DNA from 3 places in the Stenotrophomonas sp. KH_036_B genome. Region 3 is predicted to be linked to each of the others. Evidence: predicted binding sites of a transcription regulator. Region 3 holds the regulator's gene; each other region holds the start of a gene.

Region 1 (10,664 bases), 2.2 Mb from region 3:
CCAAGGCGATCGCCGCATCAATCCGCTGCCGGGCCAGCGCCCAGTCCTCGTCCTGGTAGGCGGCGTAGGCCTGCTGCTCCAGGTCGTCGCTGCTGGACCCGTTGTCGTCGGCGGGGTCGTCAGCCCCCCGTTCGGGCGCCGGCGAGGCGGTCCTGGCCGCCACCGCCACATCCACCACCACGGCCGTCGCGTCCACCGCCGCACGGGCCGCGTCCTGGGCCTGCGCGGCGGTACCGAAGGCGGCGCACGCCACGACGCTGGCAAGCAGCCGCACATTCCATGTTGCTGTCGACACGATGAAGACCTGCAGATCCTTGGCTGAACGCGCAGCCTACCCCAGCACCCCGGGCTTGCGGTGGTCCGACGGATGTGCCGGATCCGGTCGCCAGGGGCAATATCGCCGGTGCGGCGCCCGCCACCGGCCCCCACCGCCTACAATATTGGCCCCGCTCCGCTGCCGATTGCCCTGTCCCCATGACTGCTGATCTGTTGCCCGTTCGCCGGGCCCTCCTGTCCGTCTCCGACAAAACCGGTCTGATCGACCTGGCCCGTGCCCTTGCCGCCCGCAACGTGGAGCTGCTGTCCACCGGCGGCACCGCCAAGGCGATCCGCGAGGCCGCCCTGCCGGTCAAGGACGTGTCCGACGTCACCGGCTTCCCGGAAATGATGGACGGCCGGGTCAAGACCCTGCACCCGCTGGTGCATGGCGGCCTGCTTGGCCGCGCCGGGCTGGACGAGGCGGTGATGGCCGAACACGGCATCGGTGCGATCGACCTGCTGGTGCTGAACCTGTACCCGTTCGAGTCGGTCACCGCCAAGGCGGACTGCACGCTGGAAGACGCGGTGGAAAACATCGATATCGGCGGCCCGGCCATGCTGCGCTCGGCGGCCAAGAACTTCGCCCGCGTCACGGTGGCCACCGACCCGGCGCAGTACGCCGAGCTGCTGGCCGAGCTCGATGCCAACGACGGCAAGCTCTCCGCTGCGAAGCGGTTCGCGTTCTCGGTGGCCGCGTTCAACCGCGTGGCGCAGTACGACGCGGCGATCAGCAACTACCTCTCGGCCGTGACCGCCAGCGATGCCGCCGTGCCGGTGCGCACCGAGTTCCCGGCGCAGCTCACGTCCAGCGTGGTGAAGGTGATGGACCTGCGCTACGGCGAGAACCCCCACCAGGCTGGTGCGTTCTACCGCGACCTGTACCCGGTGCCGGGCACGCTGGCCACGTTCCAGCAGCTGCAGGGCAAGGAGCTGAGCTACAACAACCTGGCCGACGCCGACGCCGCATGGGAATGCGTGCGCCAGTTCGATGCGCCGGCCTGCGTGATCGTCAAGCATGCCAATCCGTGCGGTGTGGCCGTGGGTGCCGGTAACGGCGATGCCTACGAGCTGGCCTACGCGACCGACCCGACCAGCGCCTTCGGCGGCATCATCGCCTTCAACACGCCGCTGGACGCCGCCACCGCCAAGGTGATCCTGGACCGCCAGTTCGTGGAAGTGCTGATCGCCCCGGATTACGAGCCGGCCGCGCTGGAGTACGCGCAGAAGAAGGCCAACGTGCGCGTGCTGCGCATTCCGCATGGCGAAGGCCGCAACAGCTACGACACCAAGCGGATTGGTTCTGGCCTGCTGGTGCAGAGCGCGGACAACCGCGGCATGACCCGCGATGAACTCAAGGTGGTCAGCAGGCTGGCCCCGACCGAGAAGCAGTTCGCCGACCTGCTGTTCGCCTGGAACGTGGCCAAGTTCGTGAAGTCCAACGCGATCGTCTACGCGAAGGACAACCGCACCATCGGTGTGGGCGCCGGCCAGATGAGCCGGGTGTACTCGGCCCGCATCGCCGGCATCAAGGCCGCCGACGCGAACCTGGTGGTGGAAGGCTCGGTGATGGCCTCCGACGCGTTCTTCCCGTTCCGCGACGGCATCGACGCCGCCGCCGCCGCCGGCATCAAGGCGGTGATCCAGCCGGGCGGTTCGATGCGCGATGCGGAAGTGATTGCCGCCGCCGACGAGCACGGCCTGGCCATGGTGTTTACCGGCGTGCGTCACTTCCGGCATTGATCGTTGGGCGTAAGGTGGGTGCCGACAGGGCGTCGGCACCAACCGGCGGTTCTTGACCTGAGCTAAGGGTGATCGCATGACGGACAACCACGGCGAGCTGATTCTGTACCGCACCGAAGACGGGCGGACGGACGTTCATCTGCGCGCCGAGGGGGGGACCGTCTGGCTGACGCAGGGTGAGATGGCTGAGCTGTTTGATACGACGAAGCAGAACATCAGCCTGCATGTCCGCAATGTATTCGCCGAGCAAGAGCTGTCCGAGGAAGCAGTAGTCAAGCAACACTTGACAACTGCTTCTGACGGAAAACGCTATAAAACAATGAGTTACCGTCTGGATCTGATCCTGGCGATTGGTTTCAGGGTGCGTTCCCCTCGAGGCGTGCAGTTCAGACGCTGGGCAGGATCCGCATTGGCGGAGTATCTGGTCAAAGGCTTCCTGCTCAACGACGAGCGGCTCAAGGACGCCGAACGCGCAGACTATTTCAAAGAGCTGCTTCGCCGCATCCGCGACATCCGCAGTTCGGAGAAGCGGTTCTACCAGACGCTGCGCGACCTGTTCAAACTCAGCAGCAGCGATTACGACGGTACGGCCGCGACCGCCAAGACCTTCTTCGCCACCATCCAGAATAAGCTGGTCTATGCCATCACTGGCTGCACTGCCGCGCAGTTGATCGTTGAGCGTGCCGATCCCGGCGCGGCCCAGCTGGGCTTGACGAACTGGTCGGGCGACAAACCCCGCAAGTCCGACGCAGTAGTGTCCAAGAACTATCTGTCGCAGCCAGAACTCGAACAGCTCAACCGGCTGGTCACGATGTTCCTCGACTTTGCCGAAGATCGCGCCGAGCGCCGCATCGAAACCCGCATGGCCGATTGGATCAAGCAGACCGACCGTTTTCTGGACTTCAACGAACGCGCCATTCTCGACGGCCCAGGACGCGTTTCGAACCAGCAGATGGAAGCGATCATCACCGAGCGCTACAAAGCGTTCGATGCGTCGCGCCGTGCACAGGAGAAGCTTGCCGCGGATTCGGACGCCGAGCTCGACATGCAACTGCTGCAGGCCGAAGCAAAGCGCCTGACTTCCCGTGAACAACCCGTCTGACACCCGGTCTCACCACCACTTTTTCTTACTGTTACCCAGGATCGCCCTCAATGAAAATCCTCGTCATCGGCTCCGGCGGCCGTGAACATGCCCTGGCCTGGAAGCTGGCCCAGTCGTCCCGCGTTACCGAGGTGCTGGTTGCGCCGGGCAATGCAGGCACCGCTACCGAGGCGGGCTGCCGCAACGTGCCGGTCAAGGTCACCGATCTGGATGGGCTGCTGGCGCTGGTGCAGGCCGAAGGCGTCGAGCTGACCGTGGTGGGCCCGGAAGTGCCGCTGGTGGCCGGCGTGGTCGATCGCTTCCGTGCGGCCGGGCACCGCATCTTCGGGCCGACCGCCGCGGCGGCACAGCTGGAGGGCAGCAAGGCCTACGCCAAGGACTTCCTGGCCCGCCACAACATTCCCACCGCGTTCTATGCGGTGCACACGGAGGTGGACGCGGCGCTGGCCTACCTCCGCGAGAAGGGCGCACCGATCGTGGTCAAGGCCGATGGCCTGGCCGCCGGCAAGGGCGTGATCGTGGCGATGACGCAGCAGGAAGCCGAAGACGCGGTGCGCGACATGCTGTCGGGCAATGCGTTCGGCGATGCGGGCGCGCGCGTGGTGATCGAAGAGTTCCTGGACGGCGAAGAAGCCAGCTTCATTTCCATGGTGGATGGCACCACCGCGCTGCCGATGGCCACTTCGCAGGACCACAAGCGCGTGGGCGACGCGGACACCGGCCCGAACACGGGCGGCATGGGCGCTTATTCGCCGGCACCGGTGGTGACCGACGAGGTGCATGCCCGCGTGATGCGCGAGGTGGTGAACCCCACCGTGCAGGGCATGATTGCCGATGGCATTCCGTTCACCGGCTTCCTCTATGCGGGCCTGATGATCGATGCCAGCGGCGCGCCGAAGGTGATCGAATTCAACGTGCGCTTCGGCGACCCGGAAACCCAGCCGGTGATGCTGCGCCTGCAGTCGGACCTGGTGGAGCTGGTGGAAGCGGCCATCGATGAACGCCTGGACAGCGTGCAGGCGCAGTGGGACCCGCGTCCATCGCTGGGCGTGGTGATGGCGGCGGCGCCGTACCCGGAGACCCCGATCACCGGCGATGTGATCCAGGGGCTGGATCAGGTGCCCGCCACGGCCAAGGTGTTCCATGCGGGCACTACGCTGGATGCGCAGGGCCAGGTGCTCACCGCCGGCGGCCGCGTGCTGTGTGTGGCGGCGCTGGGCGACAGCGTGGGCGATGCGCAGGCCAATGCGTATGCGGGTGTGGCGAAGATCTCGTGGGAACACGAGTTCCATCGCAACGACATCGGCTGGCGCGCGATTGCGCGCGAGAAGGCGTAGGAACCAACATACAGCGAGCCCGATGGGTTAACCGATGGGGTCACCACCTGGGTAACCGACGGGTTGACCGACTGGGTTGACCGACTGGGTTGACCGACTGGGTAACCGACTTGGTTAACCGACTGGGTAGAGCCGACTGTTAGTCGGCTGCCGTAGGCGCGAACGTGTCAGGACACCCAGCAAGAGCAGCCGACTAACAGTCGGCTCTACCCAGTCGGCGCATCCCAGTCGGTGCATCGCGTTCGGCGCATCGCGGTCGGTGCATCCCGGTCGGTGCATCGCGTTCGGCGCATCGCGGTCGGTGCATCCCAGTCCGTGCATCCCGGTCGGTGCATCGCGGTCGGTACATCGCGTTCGGTGCATCGCGGTCGGTACATCCCAGCCGGTGCATCCCGGCAACAAAAAACCCGGCGATGCCGGGTTTTTTGCTGGACACATGGCCACCGGGTTACGCGGTGAACAGCGCCTTCATCTTCTTCAGCGCGTTCGCCTCGACCTGGCGGATACGCTCGGCCGACACGCCGTACTCATCCGCAAGCTCCTGCAGCGTGACCTTGCTGTCCGCGTCCAGCCAGCGACGACGGATGATGTCGCGCGAGCGGGCGTCCAGTTCGGCCAGGCCTTCGCGCAGCAGTTGCAGCTGGTTGTCTTCGCTGTCGGCGCGCTCGTAGGCCATGGACGGATCTTCGTCCTGTGCCATCAGGTAGGCGGCCGGCGACGGCGGTGCACGCTCTTCGTCCTCATCGGCGGGCGCGTCGAAACCGATATCGCGACCGGACAGACGCGACTCCATTTCAAGCACTTCACGTTCGGAGACGTTGAGATCCTTGGCGACCGCGCTGACTTCAGCCGCGTTCATCCAGCCCAGGCGGGTCTTGGACTTGCGCAGGTTGAAGAACAGCTTGCGCTGCGCCTTGGTCGTGGCGACCTTGACGATGCGCCAGTTCTTCAGGATGAACTCGTGCATCTCGGCACGGATCCAATGCACGGCGAACGACACCAGGCGCACGCCCATTTCCGGGTCGAAGCGCTTCACGGCCTTCATCAGGCCGATGTTGCCTTCCTGGATAAGGTCGCCCAGCGCGAGGCCGTAGCCGTTGTAGCCACGGGCAACGTGCACCACAAAGCGCAGGTGGGAATGGACCAGTTCGCGCGCGGCGTCCAGGTCCTGGTCGTCGCGGAAGCGGCGCGCCAGGTCCTGCTCGTCATCGACCGTCAACACCGGGATCTGGTGCACGGCGCCGATGTAGGCGTCCAGCGAACCGAGCGCACTGGGAATCGGAAGATTGTTTGCCACAAGGGCAGTAGACATGTTCTGGCTCATAGTCGTCATCTTAGCAGTCCCGGATTTGGACTGCTAAAGGGTTAAAAAGTTCCAGCATCCCATCAGTGCAACGCTGGCGCAGATCACACCTATAACGTACCGCGAAATGGTGACAGTGGCGAGTTTCCCGCCGGGCCAACAATTCCATTGCAATTCAATAACATATCGTGCAAAACGTCATGGCCGTGTGGTTTTGGGCTGGACAATCCCAGATCGCCGGGCCCATTCAGCATGAAAACGTTGCCAGGCATTCAGCCCTGCGGCCCCGCCGACATGAACGATGGCCCAAACAAGGGGCCTGCGGCCCCCAGCCAGGCGTGGCCAGGCTCTATCCAGCAGGTGTCCGATCTGCCCGGTGATCCGCCAGCCACGCAGGGCGTGGCTCTACCCCGCAGAAGCAAAGCCAAACCAACCGAAGCAAGAGCGGAATGCCCCGTAGCCAGCCACGCAGGGCGTGGCTCTACCCCGCGGAAGCAAAGCCAAACCAACCGAAGCAAGAGCGAAATGCCCGGTAGCCAGCCACGCAGGGCGTGGCTCTACCCCAGCGGAAGCAAAGCCAAACCAACCGAAGCAAGAGCGAAATGCCCGGTAGCCAGCCACGCAGGGCGTGGCTCTACCCCGCAGAAGCAAAGCCAAACCAACCGAAGCAAGAGCGAAATGCCCCGTAGCCAGCCACGCAGGGCGTGGCTCTACCCCGCGGAAGCAAAACCAAACCAACCGAAGCAGAAGCGAAATGCCCGGTAGTGCCACGCCCTGCGTGGCAGGCCCGACAATGACGAAGGAGGTGCTTCGCACGCCAGACAATAACGAAGCCAACGGCCGGCAACCCCGACAAAACCAGATCTAATAATACCCAGCCATATTCAAGAAGAACCCCTGCTGGTCATACCGCAGCTCGGTCATGTCATCACTGAACTCGGTGAAGTTGTACCCCACCCCGACCTTGAAGTTCTCACCCACCCGGCGGTCCACACCCAGCAGCCAGCCCTTGCGGATGCCGCCGTCGCGCACCTTCAACCAGCGGTGCTCGGCCAGGCCTTCCCATTGTGCGAACAGGCGGTAGCGCAACTGCAGCGCGGCGAAGTCGGCGCGGCTGTCCAGCCAGGCTCCCTCGCCTCGCCCGGTGCGGTAGTCGCCCCAGCGCGATGCCAGCTTCGCAGCCAGTTCCCAACGCACGCCGATCTGGCGGATGCCTTCCAGCGACAGCACCTGCGAGCGCTGGTCATACAGGTTGCCGCCTTCCTGGCCCAGCGATGCCACGTCATAAAGATAGGTGTACTTGCCGAAGCCCGCCCAGCGCGTGTTGTCATGCGGTCGCCAGGCGAAGCCGACGTTGGTCTCCACCAGTTTGGCGTCGGCCACCGGATTGATGCGGTCGTCGGTGTCGGCGTAGTTGGCACGCAGGGCGAAGCGCCAGTCTTCGTTGAGCTTGTACAACAGGCGGTTGGTGGTGACCCACTGTTCGCGCTGCTCCGCGCCGCTGTCGTGGCGATATTCCAGCTTGCTGCTCCACTGCGTCACCGCGTCGGTGCGGCCGCCGCTGACGCTGTAGGCGCGGCGGTCGATGCGGCCTGCGGTGGAGTCCAGCTGGCCGTCCATGAGGGTGAAGCCCAGGTTCCAGCCCTGCGCGGGATAGAAGTCCATGCCGAAGGTGTGCACCAGGCCGGCGCTGTCCTGGCGGCGGTCCTTCAGGTACTGGCTCTCGTTGTAGACATTGACCTGGTTGCTCAACCGCCAGCGCTGGCCCACGGTCCAGCCGCTCTGCAGGCCGGTGTCGAACAGCGGGTCGGTGCCGGTGCGGTCGGTGCTGTAGCTGTAACTGCCGTACAGGCTGTGGTCGGCGGCCATGCGGTACTCCGCGTCGACCTTGGCTCCGTTGCCACGACTGCCGCTGCTGACTTCCGCACCCACGCTGCTGCGGTCGCCGAACAGATAGCGCGCGCCAAGCGTCAGCAGGTCGTTCTTCTCGTAGGCGCCGCCATCATCGTCCAGGGTCACCTGGCCGGTGCTGTACAGCTCCCACGAGGAACCGAAGCGCTGGCGGTAGCCGATGGCGGCGAGCAGTGCATCCACGTCCTGCAGCTCCTGCTCCTCGCGCACGCGGCGCAGCTCACCGGTGAGCTGGCCATCGTTGCCCAGCCGCCATTCGGCCGTGAGCTGGCTCTGCTCCAGCGCCAGTTCGCCCTGTTCGGTGCGGGTATGCCGGCCATACAGGCTGAAGTCGTCATTCAGATAGCCAAGGAACTCCGCGCCATATTCCTGGATCGGCTGGCCGGTGTCCTGGCGCGCCACCGAGAAGCCTGCGTCCACGTCGCGCCACCAGGCGCCCAGGCTCCAGTCCTGGCTCGTCCACCCCAGTTCACGCAGGTTGGCACGCGCTTCCACCGCGCTGGCCGTGCCGGAGCGACGGCCTTCGTATGGATTGCGGCGGATGAAGCTGAGGCCGCCGTTGTCCGAATAGAACACCGGCGCAGCGGTGGCGTCCGTGCGGGTCTGTTCCATCTTCAGATAGGTGCCGCGACCTGCCTGCAGGGTGAGGTCAGCACCCTTGAGGCTGTAGTTGTCGCCGCTGCGGTTCTCGTCGATCCAGGTACCGCCAATGGCCACGTGGTCGCCCAGCCATTGCCGGCCGCGCGCACCGTAGGTGACGTCATCGCTGCTGAAGCCCAGCGGCACGTATTCGTAGTCCACCAGCAGCAGCTGGTCGTAACCATCCAGCGGCATGTCGCGGGTGATGCTGCGGACGTTCTCGCGGGTCAGCTGCGCCAGCGGGCGGGTCAGGATCAGGCGCCCCTGCAGGTCGTCGATCTCGTAGTCCACGCCTTCCTGCAGCGTCGCGCGGGTTTCGGTGCGGCCGGTGGTGCGGTCGCGCACTTCCAGCACGACCTGCTCCGAGCCGGGCAGCACGTCAGTGTGGCGCAGGTAATAAAGGCTGCCACCGGTGCCGAGGAATTCGCTGTGACCCGGTGCGGACTGCGCCTCGGACCCGAACACCTTCAACTGCGAGCGCGCTTCACCCAGCGGGGTGGCGTCCAGCGAGCGCCAGTTCAACGCGCCGCCGTACAGCGAGCGCACGTACTGGCCGTATTCGGTGCCGGTGATGCCGGTGGCGTAGTTGCCCCACAGTGCCTGGCTCTGGTCCCAGTCCACCCGCAGGTACAACCGGCCCTGGGTGTCCACGTCGCGGTAGGTGGTGGAGTCGTCACCGTACACGGGGTAATACAGGTCCGGGTCCAGGCGGCGGAACACGTCCTGCGCATCGGCTTGGGTGAAATCGCGGAACAGGTACTTCAGCTCGCGGTCCTGGGTGTCGGCCTGTGCGGTCACCAGGTACTTGCCGCGCATTTTTCCCTTCAGGTAGAACGCCAGCCGTCCTTCGCTGAGGAAGCTGTCGTCGTCGCGGTTGTCGGCCGCCAGCGGCTGCACGTTGCCGCTGGCACTGTTCCTGGACAGGGTGACGTCGGCGATGGCCACCAGGAACAGGTAGCGACCGGTGACATCCACGTCCAGCTGCCGCTGCGCACCCGGCGCATCGCGCGACTCGACGCTGACATCGTAGCGATGCTGGCCGACCGGTTCGAGGAACTCGGCGGCGAACTTCTGTTCCAGGTCGACCGGGAAGTCCTGGCCATTGATGCGCACGCGGCTGTTGGGCTCCAGGCCACGTCCGTACAGACGCACGCGCGAGCCATGGATGGGAATGTTCTGCAGCCGCAGCATGCTCTGGCCGTAGATGCTGTTGCTGACCTGCAGGTCCTGCGCGCTTTCGCCATCCAGGGCCTGGCCAAGGGTCTTCTGCACGTTGTCACGGGTGAGCTGCAGGCCGCGGTCGAAGTCCTCCGGGGTGACCAGCTGGATGCGCTGGATGCGGGTTTCATCGAAGGCCCCGCCGGCGCCATACGCACGGGCGACGTAGATCAGGTCATCGCCGGTGCGCAGCTTGATCTGCGCCGGCACCTCGCCATTCCACTCCGCATCACCCACGTAGTCGGCCGGCAGTTCGATGCGTGCCAGCGGGGTGACCAGGTCGGTATCGGTGCCCCGGTACAGGGTGACCTCCAGCTTCTGGATGAAGGAGGCGTAGTTGTTGTAGCTGTGGAAGCGCAGCGGACGCACCACACGCCCATTCTCGAACGGCACGGTGGCGGCGGCCTGCACGCTCAGGCTGGGCGGCACCATGGTCGGGTCTTCGGTCGCCCACACCACGCCGCCACTGGGCAGCTCGGCCATGAACTGGCCACCAGGCGCGGCGACATCCGGCGTGGTCGACGGCGCCAGCGGAACGGCGTCCCCGGCAGAGGCATCGGCACGACCGGTGAGCGGCAGCGCCGCCGGCTCGGCATCGGCATCGTCGCGGATGCGCAGCAGCAGGCCGTCATCGCTGCGGCAACTGTCGGCCTCGCAGCGCACCGTGGCGGGCGGATCGGCGGGCAGGGTCTGCTGGGCGAAGGCCGGCGACGCGGCCAGCAGCAGGACGCCCGCCAGGCGGACGGCGAAACGGCGGGGAATCGGTGTCGGGCTCAGGGTCATGTCCATGCTGTCAGCGCCCCTCCCTGAGCGAGCTGTTGGTACCGGCAGGAGACGCGGGAGGATCATCCAGGCGCAGCGAATGCAGGGTGCTGCCATCGGCGGCGAGCACATCGATGGTGGTGGCGGCGGCAACGGCGCCGCTCACCAGGGGACGCAGCGCGGCCTGCAGCGCGGACGCACGCTGTCGTGCCAGCGCGGCCCCGTCGGCGGTGGTCGCCAGCGTCAGGCGCCCCCCCGCGTGCGTCTCCAGTGCCTGCGCAGCCTTGGCCAGCACCGCCGTGCGGTCGGCAGGCAGGCGTGCGCTGCCCGGGAC
Region 2 (10,664 bases), 2.1 Mb from region 3:
CGTCGAAGTTCGGCACCTTGCCGCCCCGCAGGATCACGTGGCAATCCGGGTTGCCAGCGGTGGCGACGATGGCGGTGTCGCCCTGCTTGGTCACCGACAGGAAGTGATGCGGGTTGGAGGCGGCGCCCACCGCATCGGCGGCGATCTTGATGTTGCCGTCCGTGCCGTTCTTGAACCCCACCGGGCACGACAGGCCCGACGCCAGTTCGCGGTGCACCTGGCTCTCGGTGGTACGTGCACCGATCGCGCCCCAGGCCACCAGGTCGGCGATGTACTGCGGCGAGATGACATCGAGGAATTCCACGCCGGCCGGCAGGCCGAGCTTGTTGATGTCGCGCAGCAGGCCGCGCGCAACACGCAGGCCCTTGTTGATCTGGAAGCTGCCATCCAGGTCCGGATCATTGATCAGGCCCTTCCAGCCCACGGTGGTGCGTGGCTTCTCGAAGTACACGCGCATGACGATTTCCAGCTCGTCCGCGTAGGCATCACGCAGCGGCTTGAGGCGCTGCGCGTACTCGATCGCGGCGACCGGATCGTGGATCGAACAAGGGCCGATCACCACGGCAAGGCGGTCGTCGCGACCGTGCAGGATCTCGTGCAGTGCCGCGCGGGACGCGCTGACCGTGGCCGATGCTTCATCGTCGCAGGGCAGCATGGAGAGCAGCTGCGCCGGCGGCGTGAGCGGCTCGATGTTTCGGATGCGAAGGTCGTCGGTGTGGGGGGGCATGGGGGGGTGTCTCCTGGAAGGTAGGGGTCCCCAGCGCGGCGGCAACAAAAAAGCCGCCAGGTGCGCTGGCGGCTTTCGGGAATGCGTCTGAAGGTTTCTTCAGGGTGAACGCATGCCTTCCTCCGCCGGTGGCTTCGGAAAGTAATACCAAAAGTAGGAATTGGCGTGGCGTGCGTTCATTGGAGAGTATTGATAACACAGGGGTTTGGGACTGCCAACTGTTTCATTCGCAACTGCGCAACAAAAAACCCCGCCTTTCAGCGGGGTTCTTCGTTTGCAGTGCGACAGGTGCGGGGACTTAGAAGTCCATGCCGCCCATGCCACCCATACCGCCCATGCCGCCGCCTGCTGCGCCGGCGCCGTCATCCTTCTTCGGCGCTTCAGCCACCATCGCTTCGGTGGTGATCATCAGGCCGGCGATCGAGGCCGCGTTCTGCAGTGCCGAACGGGTGACCTTGGTCGGGTCCAGGATGCCGAAGGCCAGCATGTCGCCGAACTCGCCGGTGGCGGCGTTGTAGCCGAAGCTGCCGGTGCCTTCCTTGACCTTGTTGACGATCACGGACGGCTCTTCGCCGGCATTGGCGACGATTTCGCGCAGCGGAGCTTCCATCGCGCGCAGGGCGATCTGGATGCCATGGTTCTGGTCTTCGTTGTTGCCCTTCAGGTCACCCAGCGCGCTGACGGCACGCACCAGCGCGACGCCGCCGCCCGGAACCACGCCTTCTTCAACGGCCGCACGGGTAGCGTGCAGGGCGTCGTCGACGCGGTCCTTCTTTTCCTTCATTTCGATTTCGGTCGAAGCACCGACCTTGATCACGGCAACACCGCCGGCCAGCTTGGCCACGCGTTCCTGCAGCTTCTCACGGTCGTAATCGGACGAGGTCTCTTCGATCTGCGCCTTGATCTGGGTGACGCGCGATGCGATGGCATCCTGCTCGCCGGCACCGTCGATGATGATGGTGTTTTCCTTCGAGACCTGGACCTTCTTCGCACGACCCAGGTCGGTCAGGGTGGCCTTTTCCAGCGACAGGCCGACTTCTTCGGAAATCACGGTGCCGCTGGTCAGCACGGCCATGTCCTGCAGCATCGCCTTGCGACGATCGCCGAAGCCCGGTGCCTTGACCGCCACGACCTTCACGATGCCACGGATGGTGTTGACCACCAGGGTGGCCAGCGCTTCGCCTTCGACTTCTTCAGCGACGATCAGCAGCGGCTTGCCGGCCTTGGCCACGCCTTCCAGCACGGGCAGCAGGTCGCGGACGTTGGAGATCTTCTTGTCGTACAGCAGGATGAACGGGTCATCCAGGTCGGCGGTCTGCGCCTGCTGGTTGTTGACGAAGTACGGCGAGAGGTAGCCGCGGTCGAACTGCATGCCCTCCACGACGTCCAGCTCGTTTTCCAGGCCCGAGCCTTCTTCAACGGTGATGACGCCTTCCTTGCCAACCTTCTTCATCGCTTCGGCGATGATGTTGCCGATCGACTCGTCCGAGTTGGCCGAGATCGTGCCGACCTGGGCAATGGCCTTGTCGTCAGCGGTGGGCTGGGAGATGTTCTTCAGCTCGGCAACGGCGGCCACGACGGCCTTGTCGATACCACGCTTGAGGTCCATCGGGTTCATGCCGGCAGCAACGGCCTTGGCGCCTTCGCGGATCAGGGCCTGGGCCAGCACGGTGGCGGTGGTGGTGCCGTCGCCGGCGTCGTCGTTGGTACGCGACGCGACTTCCTTCACCATTTGCGCGCCCATGTTCTCGAACTTGTCAGCCAGCTCGATTTCCTTGGCGACGGACACGCCGTCCTTGGTGATGGTCGGGGCGCCGAAGCTCTTTTCGAGCACGACGTTGCGGCCCTTCGGGCCCAGGGTAGCCTTGACGGCATTGGCGAGAATGTTGACGCCGCGCACCATGCGCGAACGTGCGTCTTCACCGAAACGAATTTCCTTGGCAGCCATTAGCGTTTACCTTTTCTGTAGAGCCGGACGATGCCCGGCTGATCAATGTTGGGGACACGAAACGCCGGGCCAGGCCCGGCGGCGCCAAACTCAGCCGACGATGGCGAGGATGTCGTCTTCGCGCAGGACCTTGTATTCCACGCCTTCGCTCTTGTAGCTGCTGCCGGCGTACTGGCCGTAGATGACCTTGTCGCCCACCTTCAGGGCCGGCGCGCGGACGCTGCCGTTGTCCAGCGGCTTGCCGGTGCCCACGGCCACGACTTCACCCTTGGTCGACTTTTCCTTGGCGGAGTCGGGGATGAAGATACCGCCGGCGGAAACTTCATCGGCTTCGATCGGCTTGACCACGACGCGGTCGTGAAGCGGCTTGATGCTCATGTGGGGCCTCTTAAGTTGTTGATTGGGCTGAAAAAGTCCGGCGATATTAGCACTCACCCAGGGTGACTGCCAGCAACGCTCGTGAAAAAACCCGCCAGTGCGGGACAAGGCAGAGATGGTGCTGCCCCGCGCCCTTTCAAGGGGCCTGCCGGGAATTTGTGAGGCGCGACCTGTCCCCGCCATTCATCCGCCAAAATCTTGACGCACGTCCCAGTGTTGAGTGCCGATCACGACATATCGATAGATGTGTCATCTGGATTGACTAGATTCACGCGGCAAATCCCAATCACAAGGAGCCGTAGATGAGGTTGCTCACACCGCTGTCGCTGGGGTGCCTGCTGGCATTGGCTGCCAGTTCCGCCCAGGCCGAAGTCTTCATCAATGAACTGCACTACGACGACAACACCCCCGCCGGGGACGTAGGCGAGGCCATCGAGGTGGTCGCCACCGGGGGCGAGGACCTCAGCAGCTACCGCCTGTACCTGTACAACGGCAGCACGCCGTCGGCAGCCACGGTCTATGCCAACAACCCGGTCCCGGCCGGCACCGCCGCCAGCTGCGGCAAGGCCAGCATCGCCACCGTCACCTACCCCACCAATGGCCTGCAGAACGGGTCCAACGACGGTATCGCGCTGGTCGACGCCAGCGGCAAGGTGGTCCAGTTCATCAGCTACGAAGGCACCATCACCGCCTCCGGGGGCCCCGCCGCCGGGCTGACCAGCCAGAACATCCCGGTCAGCGAGAGCAACAGCACCGCCCCGGGCACCTCCCTGCAGCTCACCGGCAGCGGCAGCCAGTACAGCCACTTCACCTGGGCCGGCTCGGCCGCGCAGACCTTCGGCACCTGCAACAACGGCCAGACCTTCAGCGGCGGCGGCAGCACCGGACCGAACACCCCGCCCTCGGTCAGCACCACCACCCCCGAACAGGGTGCCACCACCTTCCCGGCCGCCGCCGACCTCGCGGTGACCTTCAGCGAGACCGTCACCGTCACCAGCGGCGCGTTCACGCTGAGCTGCGGCCAGTCCGGCACGGTCCCGCTCACTCATGCCAGCAGCGGTACCCGCTTCACCCTGTCCACCAACACCGCACTGGTGGCCGGTGAAGCGTGCCGGTTCGACATCCGCGCCGCCCGCATCAAGGACGCCCAGGGCGCACGCCCGGCCGCCGACACCCGTATCGCCTTCACCGTGGCCAGCGGCGGGACCGATCCCGGCCCGGGCCCCGATCCGGATCCGGGCACCTACTACTCCAGGGTCAACACCTCCAGCCCCAGCCAGCTGCGCTGCTCGCTGCACGCCACCATCAAGGGCCACACCTCCTACCCCTACAGCGGTTCGGGCACCAGCACCTGGACCATCCTGGAGATCGCCGACGAGGACCCCAACAACAGCGGCCGCATCCTGGACGCCTACCGCAACCGCAGCTACGCCAAGGTCAGTGACCGCGCGGGCACCGGCAGCGGGCTCACCTACAACCGCGAGCACACCTGGCCCAACTCGCTGGGCTTTGCCAGCACCACCGGCGACAAGGGCCTGCCGTACGCGCCCTACACCGACACCCACATGCTGTACCTGACCGATGCGCAGTGGAACGCGGACCGCGGCAACAAGCCGTTCGCCAAGTGCGACAGCAACTGCGGCGAGCGCGCCACCGAGGCCAACAACGGCCAGGGCGGTGGCAGCGGCGGCTATCCGGGCAACTCCAACTGGGTGCGCACCCCGGACGGCAATACCGGAACGTTCGAGGTGTGGGGCCGTCGCAAGGGCGATATGGCGCGTGCGGTGATGTACATGGCCATCCGTTATGAAGGCGGCAAGGACGCGGCCACCGGCCAGTCCGAACCGGACCTGGAGCTGACCGACGACCGCAGCAGGATCGTCAAGACCTCCGCCTCGCCGGCGTACATGGGCCTGCTCTCGACCCTGATCGACTGGCACCTGTCGGACCCGCCGGATGCGGCCGAACGCGCCCGCAACGAGGTGATCTACAGCTTCCAGGGCAACCGCAACCCGTTCATCGACCACCCCGAGTGGGCTACCCCTGGCCTGTTCACCTCGGCGCAGCCGGCTACCTGCCAGTTGGCGAATTGAGGTAGTCGTCGGTGGTGCCGGCCAACGGCGGGCACCACCGGGTTTGCCTGGAGCCGGCCAGCGGCCGGCACTACCAGGTCTGGGATGCCGGCCGGTTCCGTTGGGACCGGCCGGCATCCGCATTACAATCGGCGGTCATGCCTACCGCTGATCCCGTATTCATTCTTTTGACCACCTGCCCCGACGCGGCGACCGCCGCGCGGCTGGCACATGCGTTGGTCGAAGAGCGCCTGGCCGCCTGCGTGACCCGCCTTGACGGCGCGCACTCGACCTACCGCTGGCACGGCGAGGTCACCGAGGACCACGAGGTCCAACTGCTGATCAAGACCACCGGCAGCCGTCTCGACGCCGCCATCGCGCGCGTGCAGGCGCTGCATCCGTATGAACTCCCCGAGTGCATCGCGGTCGAAACCCGCGCCGGCCTGCCGGCGTACCTGGATTGGATTCGGGCGCAGACCCGTGAGGAAACTGATTGATGTCGCTGCTTCGTCGCATTGCCGCGCTGTGTGCGCTGTTCGTGGTGTCCCTCCCGGCGCTGGCCGTCAGTGAAAAAGACCTGCTGCCCGTGGACGAGGCGTTCGGGCTGACCGCGCAGGCGCGCGACCGCGACCGCATCGAGGTCAGCTGGAAGATCGCGCCGGGGTATTACCTCTACCGTCATCGCACCACGGTGAAGTCCGATGCCGGCTTCAGCGCCGAGGCGCTGCAGATGCCGGCCGGCAAGAAACACCACGACGATTTCTTCGGCGAGGTCGAAACCTACCGTGACCGCCTGGTCGCCGTGCTGCCGGGCAAGGCCGCGGACGATGCCGGCACGGTCACGTTGGAAGTGCGCTACCAGGGCTGCGCCGATGCCGGCGTGTGCTACCCGCCGCAGAAGCGCAGCGTGCAGGTGAAGCTGCCCGGCGGCACCGCACGTGGCGACAGCGCCGTGGTGCCGGCCGTCAGCAGCGGCGCGGCGTCTCCGTTCAACAACCCGCTGGCCGGCAACACCGCCTCCAGTGGGCTGCGCCTGCCCGGTGCGGCGAGCACCCAGTCGCTGCCGCTGCCGTCCGAACGCGCGTTCGGCTTCGACGCCATCGTCGGCGACGGCAATACCGTGCTGCTGCGCTTCAGCCCAGCGCCAGGCTATTACCTGTACCGCGATCGCACCACGCTGAAGCTGGAAGGCGCGGCAGGCATCCGTGCAGACAAACCGCTGTGGCCGGCCGCCAGCGCGCATCGCGACGAACACTTCGGCGATGTGTCGGTGTACTTCGACCAGGTGGACGTGAAGCTGCCGCTGCGCCGCAGCCGCGCCGAGGCCGCCGAGGCGACCCTGGTGATCACGTTCCAGGGCTGCCAGACCGATGGCATCTGCTACCCGCCGATGACGCGGCGGGTGAAGCTGGCACTGCCGGCCGGCAAGATCAACGCCAGTGCCGATGAAGTGGCGCGCCGCAGCGAGGTGATCGCCCCGCTGCCCACGCGCGAAAAGCGTGCGCAGGCCCGCGACGCCACAGGCATCGCGACCCAGCCGATGCTGATCCGCCCGAACGAACCGGCGCTGGCCCCGACCGATGTCGGCAGTGCCGATGCCACCGCAGGCAACGCGCAGCGCACCCGCCCGCCCGGCACCGAAGCGGCCCCGACCACGCTGGTGGCTGCACTGCTGCTGGCGCTGGCGGCCGGCCTGATCCTCAACCTGATGCCGTGCGTGCTGCCGATCCTGTCGCTGAAGGTACTGGGCGTGGCGCAGAGCGGCGAGAGCCGCCAGCGCGCGCGCAGCCATGCGCTCTGGTACACCGCCGGCGTGCTGGTGGCGTTCGCCGCGATCGGTGCGCTGGTGCTGGCCCTGCGCGCCGCCGGCCAGGCGGCGGGTTGGGGCTTCCAGCTGCAGCACCCGTGGTTCATCGCGGCGCTGGTGTACCTGATGTTCACCGTGGGCCTGAGCCTGTCCGGCGTGTTCACGCTGGGCGGCAGCCTGGGCGGCGTGGGCCAGTCCCTGGCGTCGCGTTCGGGACCGGTCGGCGACTTCTTCACCGGCGTGCTCGCCTGCGTGGTGGCCAGCCCGTGCGTGGCACCGTTCATGGGGGTGCCGCTGGCGTATGCGTTCACCGCGCCCGCGTTGCCGGCCATGCTGGTGTTCCTGGTGCTGGGCCTCGGCCTGGCGCTGCCGTTCCTGCTGATCGGCTTCGTGCCTTCACTGGCCAGGCGCCTGCCGCGACCCGGCGCGTGGATGGAAACACTGAAGCAGGTGCTGGCCTTCCCGATGTATGCCACCGCACTGTGGCTGCTGTGGGTGTTGGGCAAGCAGCGCGGCGTGGATGCCATGGCGCTGGTACTGGGCGGGCTGGTGGTACTGGGCCTGGCGCTGTGGTGGTTCGAGCGCAGCCGCTGGCGCAGCCAGCGCGTCGGCGCACTGCTGTCCAGCCTGCTGCTGCTGGGCGCACTGGTGCCGGTGTGGGGCGTTACGCGTATCGAGGCGCCGGCCAAGGCCGCGCTCAGCGCCACCGACAACGTGGTGGCCTATTCGCCGCAGATGCTGGACCGGCTGCGCCAGGACAACCGCGTGGTGTTCGTCAACATGACCGCCGACTGGTGCGTGACCTGCAAGGCCAACGAACGCGCGGTGCTGGGCACGCACGCGTTCCAGGACACCCTGCGCCGCACCAACGCGGTGTACATGCGGGGCGACTACACCAACGTGGACCCGGAGATCACCGCGTTCCTGGATGAGCACAAGGCGGTCGGCGTGCCGCTGTACGTGGTGTACGGCCCGGGCGCACCGCCCACCGTGCTGCCCACCGTGCTGACCCAGGCAATCGTCGAAGAAGCCCTGCTGCGCACCGCACGATGAGCGCGCCGCCGCCCCGCATCTCGTTGATGGCCGTGGCGGCCGTTGCGGCGGTGCTGGGACTGGTCGCTGGCGTGTACTACGTCGCGCGTACGCCGCAGGACCTGCGTTTTCCCGCCGTGGACCGCCCTGCGGCGGTGCCGGCGAAGCCGGGTGAAGCGATGCCGGCGATCACACTGCCGGACGTGGATGGAACGCCGGTGGTTTTCACCCGCTTCCGCGGCCGCCCGCTGCTGATCAACGTGTGGGCCAGCTGGTGCGGCCCGTGCGTGGAGGAAATGCCGATGCTGGCCGCATTCGCCGCGGCGCAGCCGGCCGACGGCGTGCAGGTGGTGGGGTTGGCCATCGATACGCCAGACGGCGTGCGCGACTTCCTTGATCGCGTACCGGTGAAGTACCCCATCGTGGTCGAACAGCCGGCGCCCGACGATGCCAGCGTTCGCCTGGGCAATGGGCAGGGGCTGCTGCCGTACACGGTGCTGGTGGGTGCGGACGGAACGATCGTCAAGCAGAAGCTGGGGCCGTTCGCGCCGGGAGAAATCGAACGGTGGGTGGGCGGTACCGACCAACGGTCGGTACCTACGCGGTAGCTGCCCACCGTTGGTGGGTACGGGCGCCGGGGATCACGCGAAAAACCGCCGCAGATATCCAGCCGTCTTCCCCCCCGTCGAGCGGCTCACCTGCTCCGGCGTCCCGGCCGCCACGATCCGGCCACCCTCTTCACCGGCGCCCGGCCCCACATCGATCACCCAGTCCGCATCGGCCACGGTGCGCAGGTCGTGCTCGACCACCACCACTGTATTGCCCGCCTCCACCAGCCCGTGCAGCTGCGCCATCAGCTTGTCCACGTCGGCCGGGTGCAGCCCGGTGGTCGGCTCATCAAGCACGTACAGGCTGTTGCCCTGCTGGCTGCGCTGCAGCTCCGTGGCCAGCTTGATGCGCTGCGCTTCGCCACCCGACAACTCGGTGGCCGGCTGGCCCAGCCGCAGGTAGCCCAGGCCGATGTCGCGCAGCAGTTGCAATGGACGCTGCACCACCGTTTCATCGGCAAAGAACGCCAGCGCCTCGTCCACCGTCATCGCCAGCACCTGGGCGATGTTGCGGCCATTCCATTCCACCTCCAGCGTCTTGGCGTTGTAGCGCTGCCCGTGGCAGGTGGGGCACGGCGCGTAGACGCTGGGCATGAACAGCAGTTCCACATGCACGAAGCCTTCGCCCTCGCAGGTTTCGCAGCGGCCCTGGGCAACGTTGAAGGAGAAGCGGCTGGCGCTGTAACGCCGTGCCTTGGCCATGCGGGTGCCCGCGAACAGCTTGCGCACGTGGTCGAACAGGCCGGTATAGGTGGCCAGGTTGGAACGCGGCGTGCGGCCGATCGGCTTCTGGTCCACGTTCACCAGCCGCCGGATCGCGGTGTGCCCGGCATGCAGACGGCCGCGCGTGCGCTCGATGCGGCTCGGCTGCGGCAGCTCGTCGTCCACCTCGGCAACGACCGGTTCGTGGCCGAGGTGTTCGCCCACCAGTTCCACCAGCGCCTGGCTCACCAGGCTGGATTTGCCCGAGCCGGAGACGCCCGTGACCGCACAGAACGCGCCGAGCGGGAAGCGCGCATCCAGCCCATGCAGGTTGTTGCGGTGGATCCCGCGCAGCTCCAGCCAGCCCGATGGCGTGCGCGGGGTGCGCCGCGCAACGGTGGCATCGGCGAACAGGTAGGCGGCCGTGGCCGATGCCTTGATGCCGCGCAGGCCTTCCGGCGGGCCGCTGTAGAGCACCTGCCCACCGTGCTGGCCCGCGCCGGGCCCCACGTCCACCAGCCAGTCGGCACGGCGCAGCATCTCAAGATCGTGCTCGACCACGAACAACGTATTGCCACCGGCCTTGAGCTGGTCCAGCGCGTGGTACAGCGCCTCGCCATCGGCCGGGTGCAGGCCCGCCGTGGGCTCGTCGAGCACGTACACCACGCCGAACAGACTGGAGCGGATCTGCGTGGCCAGCCGCAGCCGCTGCAGCTCCCCTGGCGACAACGTGGGCGTGGCACGGTCCATCGACAGGTAGCCCAGGCCCAACGCCTGCAGCGTGCCGATGCGCTCGACCAGATCGTGGGCAATGCGCTGGGCAGCGATGCGCTTCTCCTGGGACAGGTCCGGGGTGCGGCGTACATCGCTGCTGCCGGTGTGCGCATGGCCGCCGCCGGCGACGCGCTGCTGGTCGGCCTTGCGACCGGCGGCACGGCTGCGGGTGGCGCGTGCGGCGGGTGCGTCGAAGCGGCCTGCCGCCGCCGGGCGCAGCACCTCGGCCATCGCCGCCAGCGACAGCTGCGACAGCGCGCCGATATCCAGCCCGGCAAACGTCACCGCCAGCGACGCACGCTTGAGCCGCTTGCCATCGCACACCGGGCACACGGTACCCACCATGTAGCGCGCCACGCGCTTCTTCATCATGGCGCTCTGGGTGGTGGCGAAGGTATGCAGCACGTAGCGCCGCGCACCGCTGAAGGTGCCCATGTAACTGGGTTCTTCCTTGCGACGCAGCGCGGCGCGGGTCTCGGCCGGGGTGAAACCGGCGTACACCGGCGCCACCGGCTGTTCTTCGGTGAACAGGATCCAGTCGCGCTGCTTCTTCGGCAGGTCGCGCCAGGGAATGTCCACGTCGTAGCCCAGCGTGACCAGGATGTCGCGCTGGTTC
Region 3 (10,664 bases):
CCCGCAGGCGCGGGCCGCCCAGGCTGATCCGCGCGGTCTGGCGAAAGGTCTGGTCGTCCAGCACCTGGGGGATGCCGCTCGGAAACAGGAAGGCGTCTTCCCAGACCGGCTGCGGGCTGGCCTGCCAGCTGGCGACCCAGTGCGGGGGCACGGCGGCGGCCGTGGGCGCGACGACGGACAGGGTGAGCAGGGCGACGGTGGCAAGGCGGGTGAGTCGGTTCATGGGGAGATCCGGGGGAAGGGGATCGCCATCGTGCGCGGCGCTTGATCTGTGAACTAGACTGCCTGCGGACAATCATCTGTGAACTGGATTCATCCAATGTCGTCGCCTGACATCAACCGCTCCGGCCAGCTGGAAATCTTCGTCCGCGTCATTGAAGCCGGGAGCTTCTCGGCGGCGGCGCGCGCGCTGGACATGAGTCCCTCGGCGGTCAGCAAGCTGGTGGCCAGGCTCGAACAGCGCCTGGGAACGCGGTTGCTGCAACGCTCCACCCGTCAGCTGCAGCTCACCCCGGAAGGTTGCACGTTCTATGAGCGCGGGCTGCGCGTGCTGGCCGACCTGGACGAGGCGGAACGCTGCGCCGCCGCCCACGACGAACCCCGCGGGCGGTTGCGGGTGAATGCCAATGTCCCGTTCGGGCACCACTTCCTGCTGCCGTTGCTGCCGCAGTTCCTGGCCCGGCACCCGCAGGTGGGGGTCGACCTGGTGCTCACCGACGAGGTGATCGACCTTCTTGAACAGCGTACCGACGTGGCCGTGCGCGCCGGGCCGTTGAAGAATTCCAGCCTGGTGGCACGCCGCCTGGGCGCCAGCCGGATGATGATCGTGGCGGCGCCGGCGTATGCCGCCCGGCAGGGTCTGCCGCAGGACGCCGATGCGCTGCTGGCGCACAACCGGCTGGATATCGGGCATGCGCGCACGCAGACCGGCTGGCCGCTGCAGGTCAACGGCGAGCGGCGGGTGGTGCCGATTCAGGGCAATGCACGCGCCAGCGACGGTGAAGGGCTGCGCCGGTTGGTGCTTGGCGGGGTCGGCATGGCGCGTCTGGCCGCCTTCCAGGTCCAGGCCGATGTGGCGGCGGGGCGATTGCTGCCCGTGCTGGAGCAGGCCAATCCAGGCGATCTGGAGGAGGTGCACGCGGTGTTCGTGGGGCAGGGCGGCCCCCTGCCGTTGCGGGTGCGCGCGCTGTTGGATTTCCTGGTGGAACACGTGGATCTGGCCCGGCCGCTGGCGTGACCGCCATCGGTGGGTGTGCAAGGTTGGCAGGCACCCGCCGTAGGCAGGTACCCACCCTGGGTGGGTACGCCGCCAGGTACAGCCACGCGTGGCGTGGCGCTATGACTCCTGCAGCAGCTTGCGCGCCGCTGCGCGGGCTTCCTTGCTGACTTCCACGCCGCCCAGCATCCGCGCCAGTTCTTCCTCGCGGGCACGGGGGTCCAACTTCTCCACCGCGCTCTGGGTCATGCCGTCCACCGGTGCCTTGCTGACCCGGTAGTGCGCGTGCCCCTTGGACGCCACCTGCGGAAGGTGGGTGACGCACAGCACCTGGCGCTTCTCGCCCAGCGCACGCAGCGTCTGGCCGACGATGTCGGCGACGGCGCCGCCGATGCCGGAATCGACCTCATCGAAGACCATGGTCGGCACGGCGTCCAGGCCCAGCGCGGCAACCTCGATGGCCAGCGAAATGCGCGACAGTTCGCCACCGGAGGCCACCTTGCGCAAGGCGCGTGGCGGCTGCCCGGCATTGGCGGCGACCAGGAACTCGACCCGCTCGGCGCCATTCGGGTCCGGCTTGACCACCGCCTGCGGTTCGATATCGATCAGGAATTGACCGCCGCCCATGCCCAGCTCACCGATCAGGGTGGTGGTGGTGTCCGACAACGCCTTGGCCGCCTTCCGGCGACTGGCGCTGAGTACCTCGGCCACGGTCTTCCATTGGCCGGCGGCGCGGTCGATCTCGCCCGCCAAGGCCTGCAGGCGCTCATCGGCGCCGCGCAGCTGCTCGACTTCGGCGTCCATTGCATCGCGGTGTTCGCCCAGGGCCTCCATCGGCACCCGGTGCTTGCGGGCGAGATCGTGCAGGCGACCCAGCCGGCGCTCGATGTCCTCGAACTGCTCCGGGTCGGCATCCAGGTCGTCATGGACCCGGTCCAGCAGCGACAGTGCCTCGTCCAGCTGGATGGCGGCGCTGTCCAGCAGGGCATCGACCTCCACCAGGCGACCGTCGTGCTCGGCCACGCGGGCCAGGTCATGGCGGGTCTGCTGCAGCAGCTGCAGCACCGACACCTCATCGTCGCCGTTGAGCCGGCCAACGGCCACGTCGCAGGCGCTGATCAGCGCGCTGGCATGGGCCTGGCGGCGGTGGCTGTTGCCCAGGGTGGCGATCGAGGCCGGGTCCAGGTCCTCGCGCCGGAGCTCACCGAGCTGATGCTCCAGGTAGCCGATCCGGTCGCTGACATCGCCCTGGCGGGACAAGGCGTCGGCCTCATCGACCAGTGCCTGCCAGCGCGCCGCGGTCTGGCGGACCTGGGCGCGCTCGGTGTCATTACGGGCAAATGCATCCAGCAGCGAAAGCTGGGAGGGACGCGAGAGCAGTGCCTGCTGCTCGTGCTGGCCGTGAATCTCGACCAGCATGCTCGCCAGCTCGGTCAGCTGGGAGAGGGTGACCGGACGGCCATTGATGAAGGCGCGCGAGCCGCCGTCGGCGCGGATGATCCGGCGCAGCTGGCACTGTTCGTCGTCGTCCAGTTCATTTTCGCGCAGCCAGCGCCGGGCGGGGGCGTCGGCGGTAGGGGCGAATTCGGCCGACAGTTCGGCGCGCGCGGCGCCATGGCGGACCACGCCGCTGTCGGCGCGCAGGCCGGACAGGAAGCCCAGCGCGTCGACCATCAGCGACTTACCCGCGCCGGTCTCGCCCGAAACCACGGTCATACCCGGCCCGAACTCCAGTTCGGTGGCGCGGACAACGGCAAAATCTTTGATCGATAGATGTCTAAGCATGGTCTTCGGTTCTCAAGCCGCGCAACGCTAGCATGGGCGAGGGGCAGCTCCAATCGGGATGTGCCGCTCCGTCGCCGCGGATCGGCGTGAAGGGCTCACTTGCCAACGCCTGGCCCAGCCATTATCTAATGTGGCGTCTCACAGGCTGATTCCATGCATCCCTCCACGACCCAACTCGCTCCGCGCGCCCGCCACCTGCTGCGGACGCTGATCGCGCGCCACATCCAGGACGGCGAACCGGTCGGGTCGCAGACCCTGGCGCGGCTGGCCGGGCTGGATGTCAGCCCGGCCACCATCCGCAACATCCTCGGCGACCTGGAGGACCTGGGGCTGCTCAGTTCGGCGCATGTCTCGGCCGGGCGCGTGCCTACCGCGCACGGCTACCGGGTGTTCGTCGACAGCCTGGTCAAGATGCAGCCGCCCGGCGAAAGCGAGCTGAACCGGCTGCGCAGCGAGCTCTCCACCGGGGCCGGCACCCAGGCGCTGCTGGGCAGTGCGTCGGAGCTGCTGTCGGCGATGAGTCACTTCGTCGGCGTGGTCGGCGCACCACGACGCGAGCAGTTCGCCTTCCGCCACATCGATTTCGTGGCGCTGGACGCGCGCCGGGTGCTGGCCATCCTGGTGTTTGCCGACAACGAGGTGCAGAACCGGGTCATCGAGCCGCGCCGCAGCTGGGAACCGGCCGAGCTGGAGCAGGTCGCCAACTACCTCAACGCCCACTGCGCCGGCCGCCCGCTGGCCGAGATCCGTGCCCGCCTGCTGCTGGAGCTGCGCGATGCCCGTTCGGAAATGGAGCAGCTGCTGGCCCACAGCGTGGAACTGGCCGAGCAGGCCATGGCCCCGCCCGCCGATGACATGGTGCTGGCCGGGCAGACCCGGCTGATGGGGGTGCAGGACCTGTCCGACCTGGACCGCCTGCGCGAGCTGTTCGACGTGTTCGCCAGCAAGCGCGAGATACTGCAGTTGCTTGAGCGCACCATCCAGGCGCCCGGCGTGCGCATCTTCATCGGCGAGGAGACCGGCGTGATGCCGCTGGAGAACGTCTCGCTGGTCACCGCGCCGTATTCGGCCGGCGGCCAGGTACTGGGCGTGCTGGGCGTCATCGGGCCCAAGCGGATGGCCTACGACCGCATGATTCCGCTGGTGGAGGCCACCGCGCAGGTGCTCGGGGCGGCGCTGGATGCCCCCACCGGGGGCGGATTGTCCCGGGATCGCGCCTAAACGCGCCGCCAGCTCTTGAATCGGGTCCGGCCGCCCACATAGGGGTGGGTGGAGGCGGAGAGTCACCGCCAAGGATCCGGAAATGAACCAAGATCAGCCTGATATCGCATCCCAGAGCCCGGCCGGCGACGCCGCCCCGGGGGATTCCCTGCAGCAGCAGCTGGACGCCCTGCACAACGAGCTGGCCCTGCTCCGGTCCGAGTCGCTGCGCGAGCGCGCCGACCTGGACAACCAGCGCAAGCGCGTGGCCCGCGACGTCGAGCAGGCGCGCCGTTTCGCCAATGAGAAGCTGCTGGGCGAACTGCTGCCGGTGTTCGACAGCCTGGACGCCGGCCTTACTGCCGCTGGCGCCGAGGCCAGCCCGCTGCGCGACGGCCTGGAGCTGACCTACAAGCAGCTGCTCAAGGTCGCCGCCGAGAACGGCCTGCTTCTGCTCGACCCGACCGGCCAGCCCTTCAATCCCGAACACCACCAGGCCATCAGCCAGGTCGACGCGCCCGGCGCGGCGCCGGGCAGCGTGGTCCAGGTGTTCCAGAAGGGTTACGAGCTCAACGGTCGCCTGCTGCGCCCGGCGCTGGTCGTGGTTGCCCGCGATTGACCTGAACGCGTTCGGCCGCCATCGGACACAGCGTTCGATGGATGGCTTGAAAGTGTTCGCAGCGTCCCACACATCCCATTCATAACCCGGCAACTGCCGGATGTTCCCAACTTTCAGGAGTCTCCCCATGGGCAAGATCATTGGTATCGACCTCGGCACCACCAACTCGTGCGTGGCGATCATGGACGGCGGCAAGGCCCGCGTCATCGAAAATGCGGAAGGCGACCGCACCACGCCGTCCATCGTTGCCTTCACCAAGGACGGCGAAGTGCTGGTGGGTGCCTCGGCCAAGCGCCAGGCGGTCACCAATCCGAAGAACACCTTCTACGCCGTCAAGCGCCTGATCGGCCGCAAGTTCCAGGACGCTGAAGTCCAGAAGGACATCTCGCATGTGCCTTACAGCATCCTGGCCCACGACAACGGCGATGCCTGGGTGCAGAGCAGCGACGCCAAGAAGATGTCGCCGCAGGAAATCTCCGCCCACGTGCTGACGAAGATGAAGAGCACCGCAGAGGCGTTCCTCGGTGAGAAGGTCACGGAAGCGGTCATCACCGTGCCGGCCTACTTCAACGACAGCCAGCGCCAGGCGACCAAGGACGCCGGCCGCATCGCCGGCCTGGACGTCAAGCGCATCATCAACGAGCCGACCGCGGCCGCGCTGGCCTATGGCCTGGACAAGGCGGACAACAAGGATCGCAAGATCGTGGTGTACGACCTGGGCGGCGGTACGTTCGACGTGTCGGTGATCGAAATCGCCAACATCGACGGCGAGAAGCAGTTCGAAGTGCTGGCCACCAACGGTGACACCTTCCTGGGCGGCGAAGATTTCGACGCACGCGTCATCAACTACCTGGTGGAAGAGTTCAACAAGGACCAGGGCATCGACCTGCGCAACGATCCGCTGGCCCTGCAGCGCCTGAAGGACGCCGCCGAGCGCGCCAAGATCGAGCTGTCCACCAGCCAGCAGACCGAAGTGAACCTGCCGTACGTCACCGCCGATGCCTCCGGTCCGAAGCACCTGAACATCAAGCTGACCCGCGCCAAGCTGGAAGCGCTGGTCGAAGACCTGATCAAGCGGTCGATCGACCCGTGCCGCACCGCACTGAATGATGCGGGCCTGCGTTCGAGCGACATCAGCGACGTCATCCTGGTCGGTGGCCAGACCCGCATGCCGAAGGTGCAGCAGGCCGTCACCGAGTTCTTCGGCAAGGAACCGCGCAAGGACGTCAACCCGGACGAAGCCGTGGCACTGGGTGCGGCGATCCAGGGCGGCGTGCTGGGCGGCGACGTCAAGGACGTGCTGCTGCTGGACGTGACCCCGCTGTCGCTGGGTATCGAAACCATGGGCGGCGTGTTCACCAAGATCGTCGAGAAGAACACCACCATCCCGACGAAGGCCTCGCAGGTGTTCTCCACCGCCGAGGACAACCAGTCGGCCGTGACCGTGCACGTGCTGCAGGGTGAGCGCGAACAGGCCCGTTTCAACAAGTCGCTGGCCAAGTTCGACCTGTCCGGCATCGAGCCGGCCCCGCGCGGCCTGCCGCAGGTGGAAGTGTCCTTCGACATCGACGCCAACGGCATCCTGCACGTGTCGGCCAAGGACAAGAAGACCAACAAGGAACAGAAGGTCGAGATCAAGGCCGGTTCGGGTCTGTCCGAGGACGAGATCGCGCGCATGGTCGCCGACGCGGAAGCCAACCGCGAAGAAGACAAGAAGTTCCAGGAGCTGGTCCAGGCCCGCAACCAGGCTGACGCGCTGATCCACGGTACCCGTACCGCGATCAACGAGCACGGCAGCAAGGTCGGTGGCGATGTGATCGGCAAGGTCGAATCGGCCCTGGCCGATCTGGAAACCGCGATGAAGGGCGACGACAAGGTGCAGATTGAAGCCAAGTCGAAGGTGCTGGAAGAGGCCGGGCAGTCGCTGTTCGCCGCTTCGGCCGCGGCCGAGCAGGGCGCTGCCGCTCCGGGCGCCGATGCCGGTGCCGGCACGGGCAACGGTGCCCACGATGACGTGGTCGATGCCGAGTTCACCGAAGTCAAGGACGACAAGAAGTCCTGATCCGGACCAGACGCGGGACGTTGCGCAGGCAACGTCCCGTTGTCGTTTCCCCTAGTTCCTGACAACCGTACCGCGGTGTGTCGGGGGTGAATCCCGACTTCCGGATACCGATTCAAGCCATGAGCAAGCGCGACTACTACGAGGTGCTGGGCGTTTCCCGCACTGCGACCGAAGAAGAACTGAAAAAGTCCTATCGCCGTTGTGCGATGAAGTACCACCCGGACCGCAATCCGGGCGACAGTGCCGCCGAAGCCTCCTTCAAGGAGTGCAAGGAGGCCTACGAAACCCTGTCCGACGCCAACAAGCGCCGCATGTACGATGCCCACGGCCACGCTGCGTTCGAGCACGGCATGGGCGGTGGCGGTGGCGGTCCCGGTGGCCCGGACATGGGCGACATCTTCGGGGACATCTTCGGCAACATCTTCGGTGGTGGTGGTGGCGGCGGTCCGCGCCAGGCGCGTCGCGGTGCCGACATCGGCTACGTGATGGAGCTGGACCTGGAAGAGGCGGTGCGTGGCATCGAGCGCCGGATCGACATCCCGACCCTGGCCGAGTGCGACGACTGCCATGGCAGTGGTTCGGACGACGGCAAGGTCGAAACCTGCAGCGTGTGCCGTGGCCAGGGCCAGGTGCGCATCCAGCGCGGCATCTTCGCGATGCAGCAGGCCTGCCACAACTGCAACGGCCGCGGCCAGATCATCCAGAACCCCTGCAAGACCTGCCACGGCAACGGTCGCGTGGAGGAAGACAAGGTGTTGTCGGTGAAGGTGCCTGCGGGTGTCGATACCGGTGACCGCATCCGCCTGGCGGGCGAGGGTGAGGCCGGTCCGGCCGGCACGCCGCCGGGCGATCTGTACGTGGAAGTGCGCGTGCGCGAGCATGCGATCTTCCAGCGCGATGGCGACGACCTGCACTGCGAAGTGCCGATCCGTATCTCGCAGGCCGCGCTGGGTGACACCGTGCGCGTGGCCACGCTGGGTGGTTATGCGGAGATCCGCATTCCGGCCGAGACCCAGACCGGCAAGCTGTTCCGCATGCGCGGCAAGGGCGTGCGTTCGGTGCGCAGCCGCAGCGAAGGCGACCTGTACTGCCGCGTCGTGGTGGAGACTCCGGTCAACCTGACGGTCGAGCAGCGCAAGCTGCTGGAGCAGTTCGAGACCACCTTCACCGGCGAAGAAGCGCGCAAGCATTCGCCGAAGTCGGCGACCTTCATCGACGGGGTGAAGGGCTTCTGGGACCGGATGACGTCGTAAGTGGTTGGTTCCAACGATAACGAAAACGCCGGGCACGTCCCGGCGTTTTTTTTGGTTGTTTGCCTGATCGGGTGGAGCGCTTGAGCAGACGCGGCTGCCGGTGCGGCGAGCGCGGGGCCGCCTTTCCCTTGCCTGCGATTTTCCGTCCACAGCGGCTGCCGGTGGAGCGAGTGCGGGGCCGCCATACCCTTGCCTGCGAATGTCCCCCGGCGTCGGCCTTCGGCCGCCCCCTCCTCCTTTACTTCGCCGCAAGGGCATGGCGGCCCCGCACTCGCCCCACCGGCTTGCGTCGTGCTCCGGCTTTTCCCTGCGTGCCGCAAGCCGAGCCCCGTCGCGGCCGGCAGGTCCCTGGCAAAGTAAAGGAGGAGGCGGCGGCGCAGGCCGACGCCGGGGGACATTTGCATAGGGGCCTGCCGGCCGCGGCGGGGCCCTCAACGCTCGCGGCAGATCCGATCGAAGACATTGCGCCAAGCTTCAAGCGCATAGAAAAACGCCCCTTTTTTATGGGCGTAAAATGTGGGCATGAACGAATCCCTCGAAAGCCACCTCGTCCACGGGCGCCGCCAGCGCCCGGACGGTCCGTCGCCGGTCGACGTCATTTCGGTCCAGTCGCAGCTGGTGTACGGCCATGCCGGCAACAGTGCGGCAGTGCCGCCGCTGCGCGCGCTGGGTGTGCGTGTGGCTGAAATACCCACGACGCTGCTGAGCAATGCGCCGTTCTATTCGACCACGCGCGGCCGCGTGCTGCCGGCCGACTGGTTCGCCGAATTGCTGCTGGGGGCGACTGAGCGTGGTCTTCCGGCGCGCGCGAAGATGCTGGTGTCCGGGTATTTCGGCAGCGTCGGCAATGGCGCCGCCTTTGCCGACTGGCTCGACACCGTGCTGCCGGCCTCGCCGCAGCTGCGCTACTGCCTGGATCCGGTGATCGGTGACACCCATACCGGCCCCTACGTGGAGCCGGGCCTGGAAACGATCTTCGCCGAACGCCTGTTGCCGCATGCGTGGCTGGTCACGCCGAACGCGTTCGAGCTGGGCCGCCTGACCGGCATGCCCAGCCTGGCCGAGGCCGACGCCATCGCCGCCGCGAAGGTGCTGCTCGCGCGCGGACCGGAGTGGGTGCTGGCGCACAGCGTTGGCGGCGCGCCGGGACAACTGGTCACGCTGGCGGTCAGTCGCGATGCAATCTGGCGCTGGACCTCGCCGCACCTGCCGGTGGACGTGGCCGGCACCGGTGACGTGCTGATGTCGCTGCTGGTGGCTTTCCTGCTGCGCGGTGAGCGCTTCGAACAGGCCCTGTCGCGCTCCATCGCCGGGGTCCATGCCGCGCTGGAAGCCACGCTGGCCAACGACCATGAAGAGTTCGATGTGCTGGCCGCCGCGCCGGCCGCACTGGCGCAGCCCACCCGCTTCGTTCCCGAGCGCCTGGCGTGAGCCTGCGTCCGGTCGTTGGCATCGTTGGCAGTGCCGGCGCGTATGGGCGCTGGCTGCGCCAGTTCCTGCAGCAACGCATGGGCCTGGAGGTGATCGGCCATGATCCGGCCGACCCGCAGTCGCAGGACCCGGAGACCGTGCTCGCGCGTGCGGAGGTGCTGATCTTCTCCGCACCGATCCGCCACACCCCGGCGCTGATCGCCGATTACGTGACCCGTTCTGCAGGCCGCGAGGCTGGCCGCCTGTGGTTGGACGTGACCTCGGTCAAGAGCGCCCCGGTGGCCGCCATGCTCGCCTCGCAGGCGGAGGTGGTGGGGTTGCACCCGATGACCGCACCCCCGAAAGCGCCCACGCTCAAGGGCAGGGTGATGGTGGTCTGCGAGGCGCGCCTGTCGCACTGGCAGCCATGGGTGCAGTCGCTGTGTGACGCGCTGGAGGCCGAATGCGTTCGCGCCACGCCCGAACATCACGACCAGGTCATGGCGCTTGTGCAGGCGATGGTGCACGCCACCCATCTTGCCCAGGCTGGCGTGTTGCGCGAGTACGCACCGCTGCTGGGGGCGCTGCCGGCGCTGATGCCGTACCGCTCGGCCTCGTTCGAGCTGGACACGGCGATCATGGCGCGGATCCTGTCGATGAATCCGGCCATCTATGAAGACATCCAGTTCGGCAACCCGCACGTGGCGCCGATGCTGGATCGGCTGTTGGCGCAGCTGCAGCAGTTGCGGGGGCAGGTGGCGCAGGGCGACGATGCGGCGCGCGCGGCTTTCCGCGAACAGCTGCTGCATGACAACCGCGAGCACCAGGGTGAGGCCTTGCTGGCCGAAGGCAACTACACCTTCGAGCGGGTCGGCTACCTGCTGGCGGACCTGACCGAGCGCAATGCGATCAGTGTGCACCTGCCCGAAGACCGGCCGGGCTCGCTGCGCGAGCTGCTGCACGTGTTCGAGCGGCACGGGGTGAGCCTGGCCTCGATCCATTCCTCGCGCACGCCCGGCGGTGAACTGCATTTCCGGATGGGTTTCGTGGCCGGCAGCGATGTGCAGGCGATGCAGCGGGCCGCGGTGGAGATCGACGCCACCGGCATCGGTCGCGTCC

The links. Region 3 encodes HrcA, which represses chaperone genes, less so after heat shock. Its sites were predicted from a motif close to TTNGCACTCNNNNNNNNNGAGTGCNAA; they were not measured.
Region 1: the regulator HrcA is predicted to act here: its motif matches at 5,832-5,858, upstream of rpoH (RNA polymerase sigma factor RpoH).
Region 2: the regulator HrcA is predicted to act here: its motif matches at 3,100-3,126, upstream of AC3ITN_RS17370 (co-chaperone GroES).

What each region holds. Positions count from the first base shown of each region.
Region 1 is NZ_CM174491.1:3,986,867-3,997,530, forward strand. Features, by position in the region: gene AC3ITN_RS17735 (tetratricopeptide repeat protein) at 1-295, opposite strand, end outside; gene purH (bifunctional phosphoribosylaminoimidazolecarboxamide formyltransferase/IMP cyclohydrolase) at 475-2,058, shown strand; gene rhuM (RhuM family protein) at 2,135-3,160, shown strand; gene purD (phosphoribosylamine--glycine ligase) at 3,211-4,497, shown strand; gene rpoH (RNA polymerase sigma factor RpoH) at 4,946-5,821, opposite strand; gene AC3ITN_RS17760 (TonB-dependent receptor) at 6,665-10,357, opposite strand; gene AC3ITN_RS17765 (Ig-like domain-containing protein) at 10,362-10,664, opposite strand, start outside.
Region 2 is NZ_CM174491.1:3,901,525-3,912,188, forward strand. Features, by position in the region: gene AC3ITN_RS17360 (3-deoxy-7-phosphoheptulonate synthase) at 1-727, opposite strand, end outside; gene groL (chaperonin GroEL) at 1,026-2,675, opposite strand; gene AC3ITN_RS17370 (co-chaperone GroES) at 2,766-3,053, opposite strand; gene AC3ITN_RS17375 (endonuclease) at 3,356-5,146, shown strand; gene cutA (divalent-cation tolerance protein CutA) at 5,284-5,622, shown strand; gene AC3ITN_RS17385 (protein-disulfide reductase DsbD family protein) at 5,622-7,985, shown strand; gene AC3ITN_RS17390 (TlpA family protein disulfide reductase) at 7,982-8,572, shown strand; gene AC3ITN_RS17395 (excinuclease ABC subunit UvrA) at 8,606-10,664, opposite strand, start outside.
Region 3 is NZ_CM174491.1:1,789,010-1,799,673, forward strand. Features, by position in the region: gene AC3ITN_RS08285 (SGNH/GDSL hydrolase family protein) at 1-223, opposite strand, end outside; gene AC3ITN_RS08290 (LysR family transcriptional regulator) at 320-1,237, shown strand; gene recN (DNA repair protein RecN) at 1,337-3,001, opposite strand; gene hrcA (heat-inducible transcriptional repressor HrcA) at 3,155-4,222, shown strand; gene grpE (nucleotide exchange factor GrpE) at 4,305-4,820, shown strand; gene dnaK (molecular chaperone DnaK) at 4,948-6,882, shown strand; gene dnaJ (molecular chaperone DnaJ) at 7,002-8,135, shown strand; gene pdxY (pyridoxal kinase) at 8,658-9,566, shown strand; gene AC3ITN_RS08325 (prephenate dehydrogenase) at 9,563-10,664, shown strand, end outside.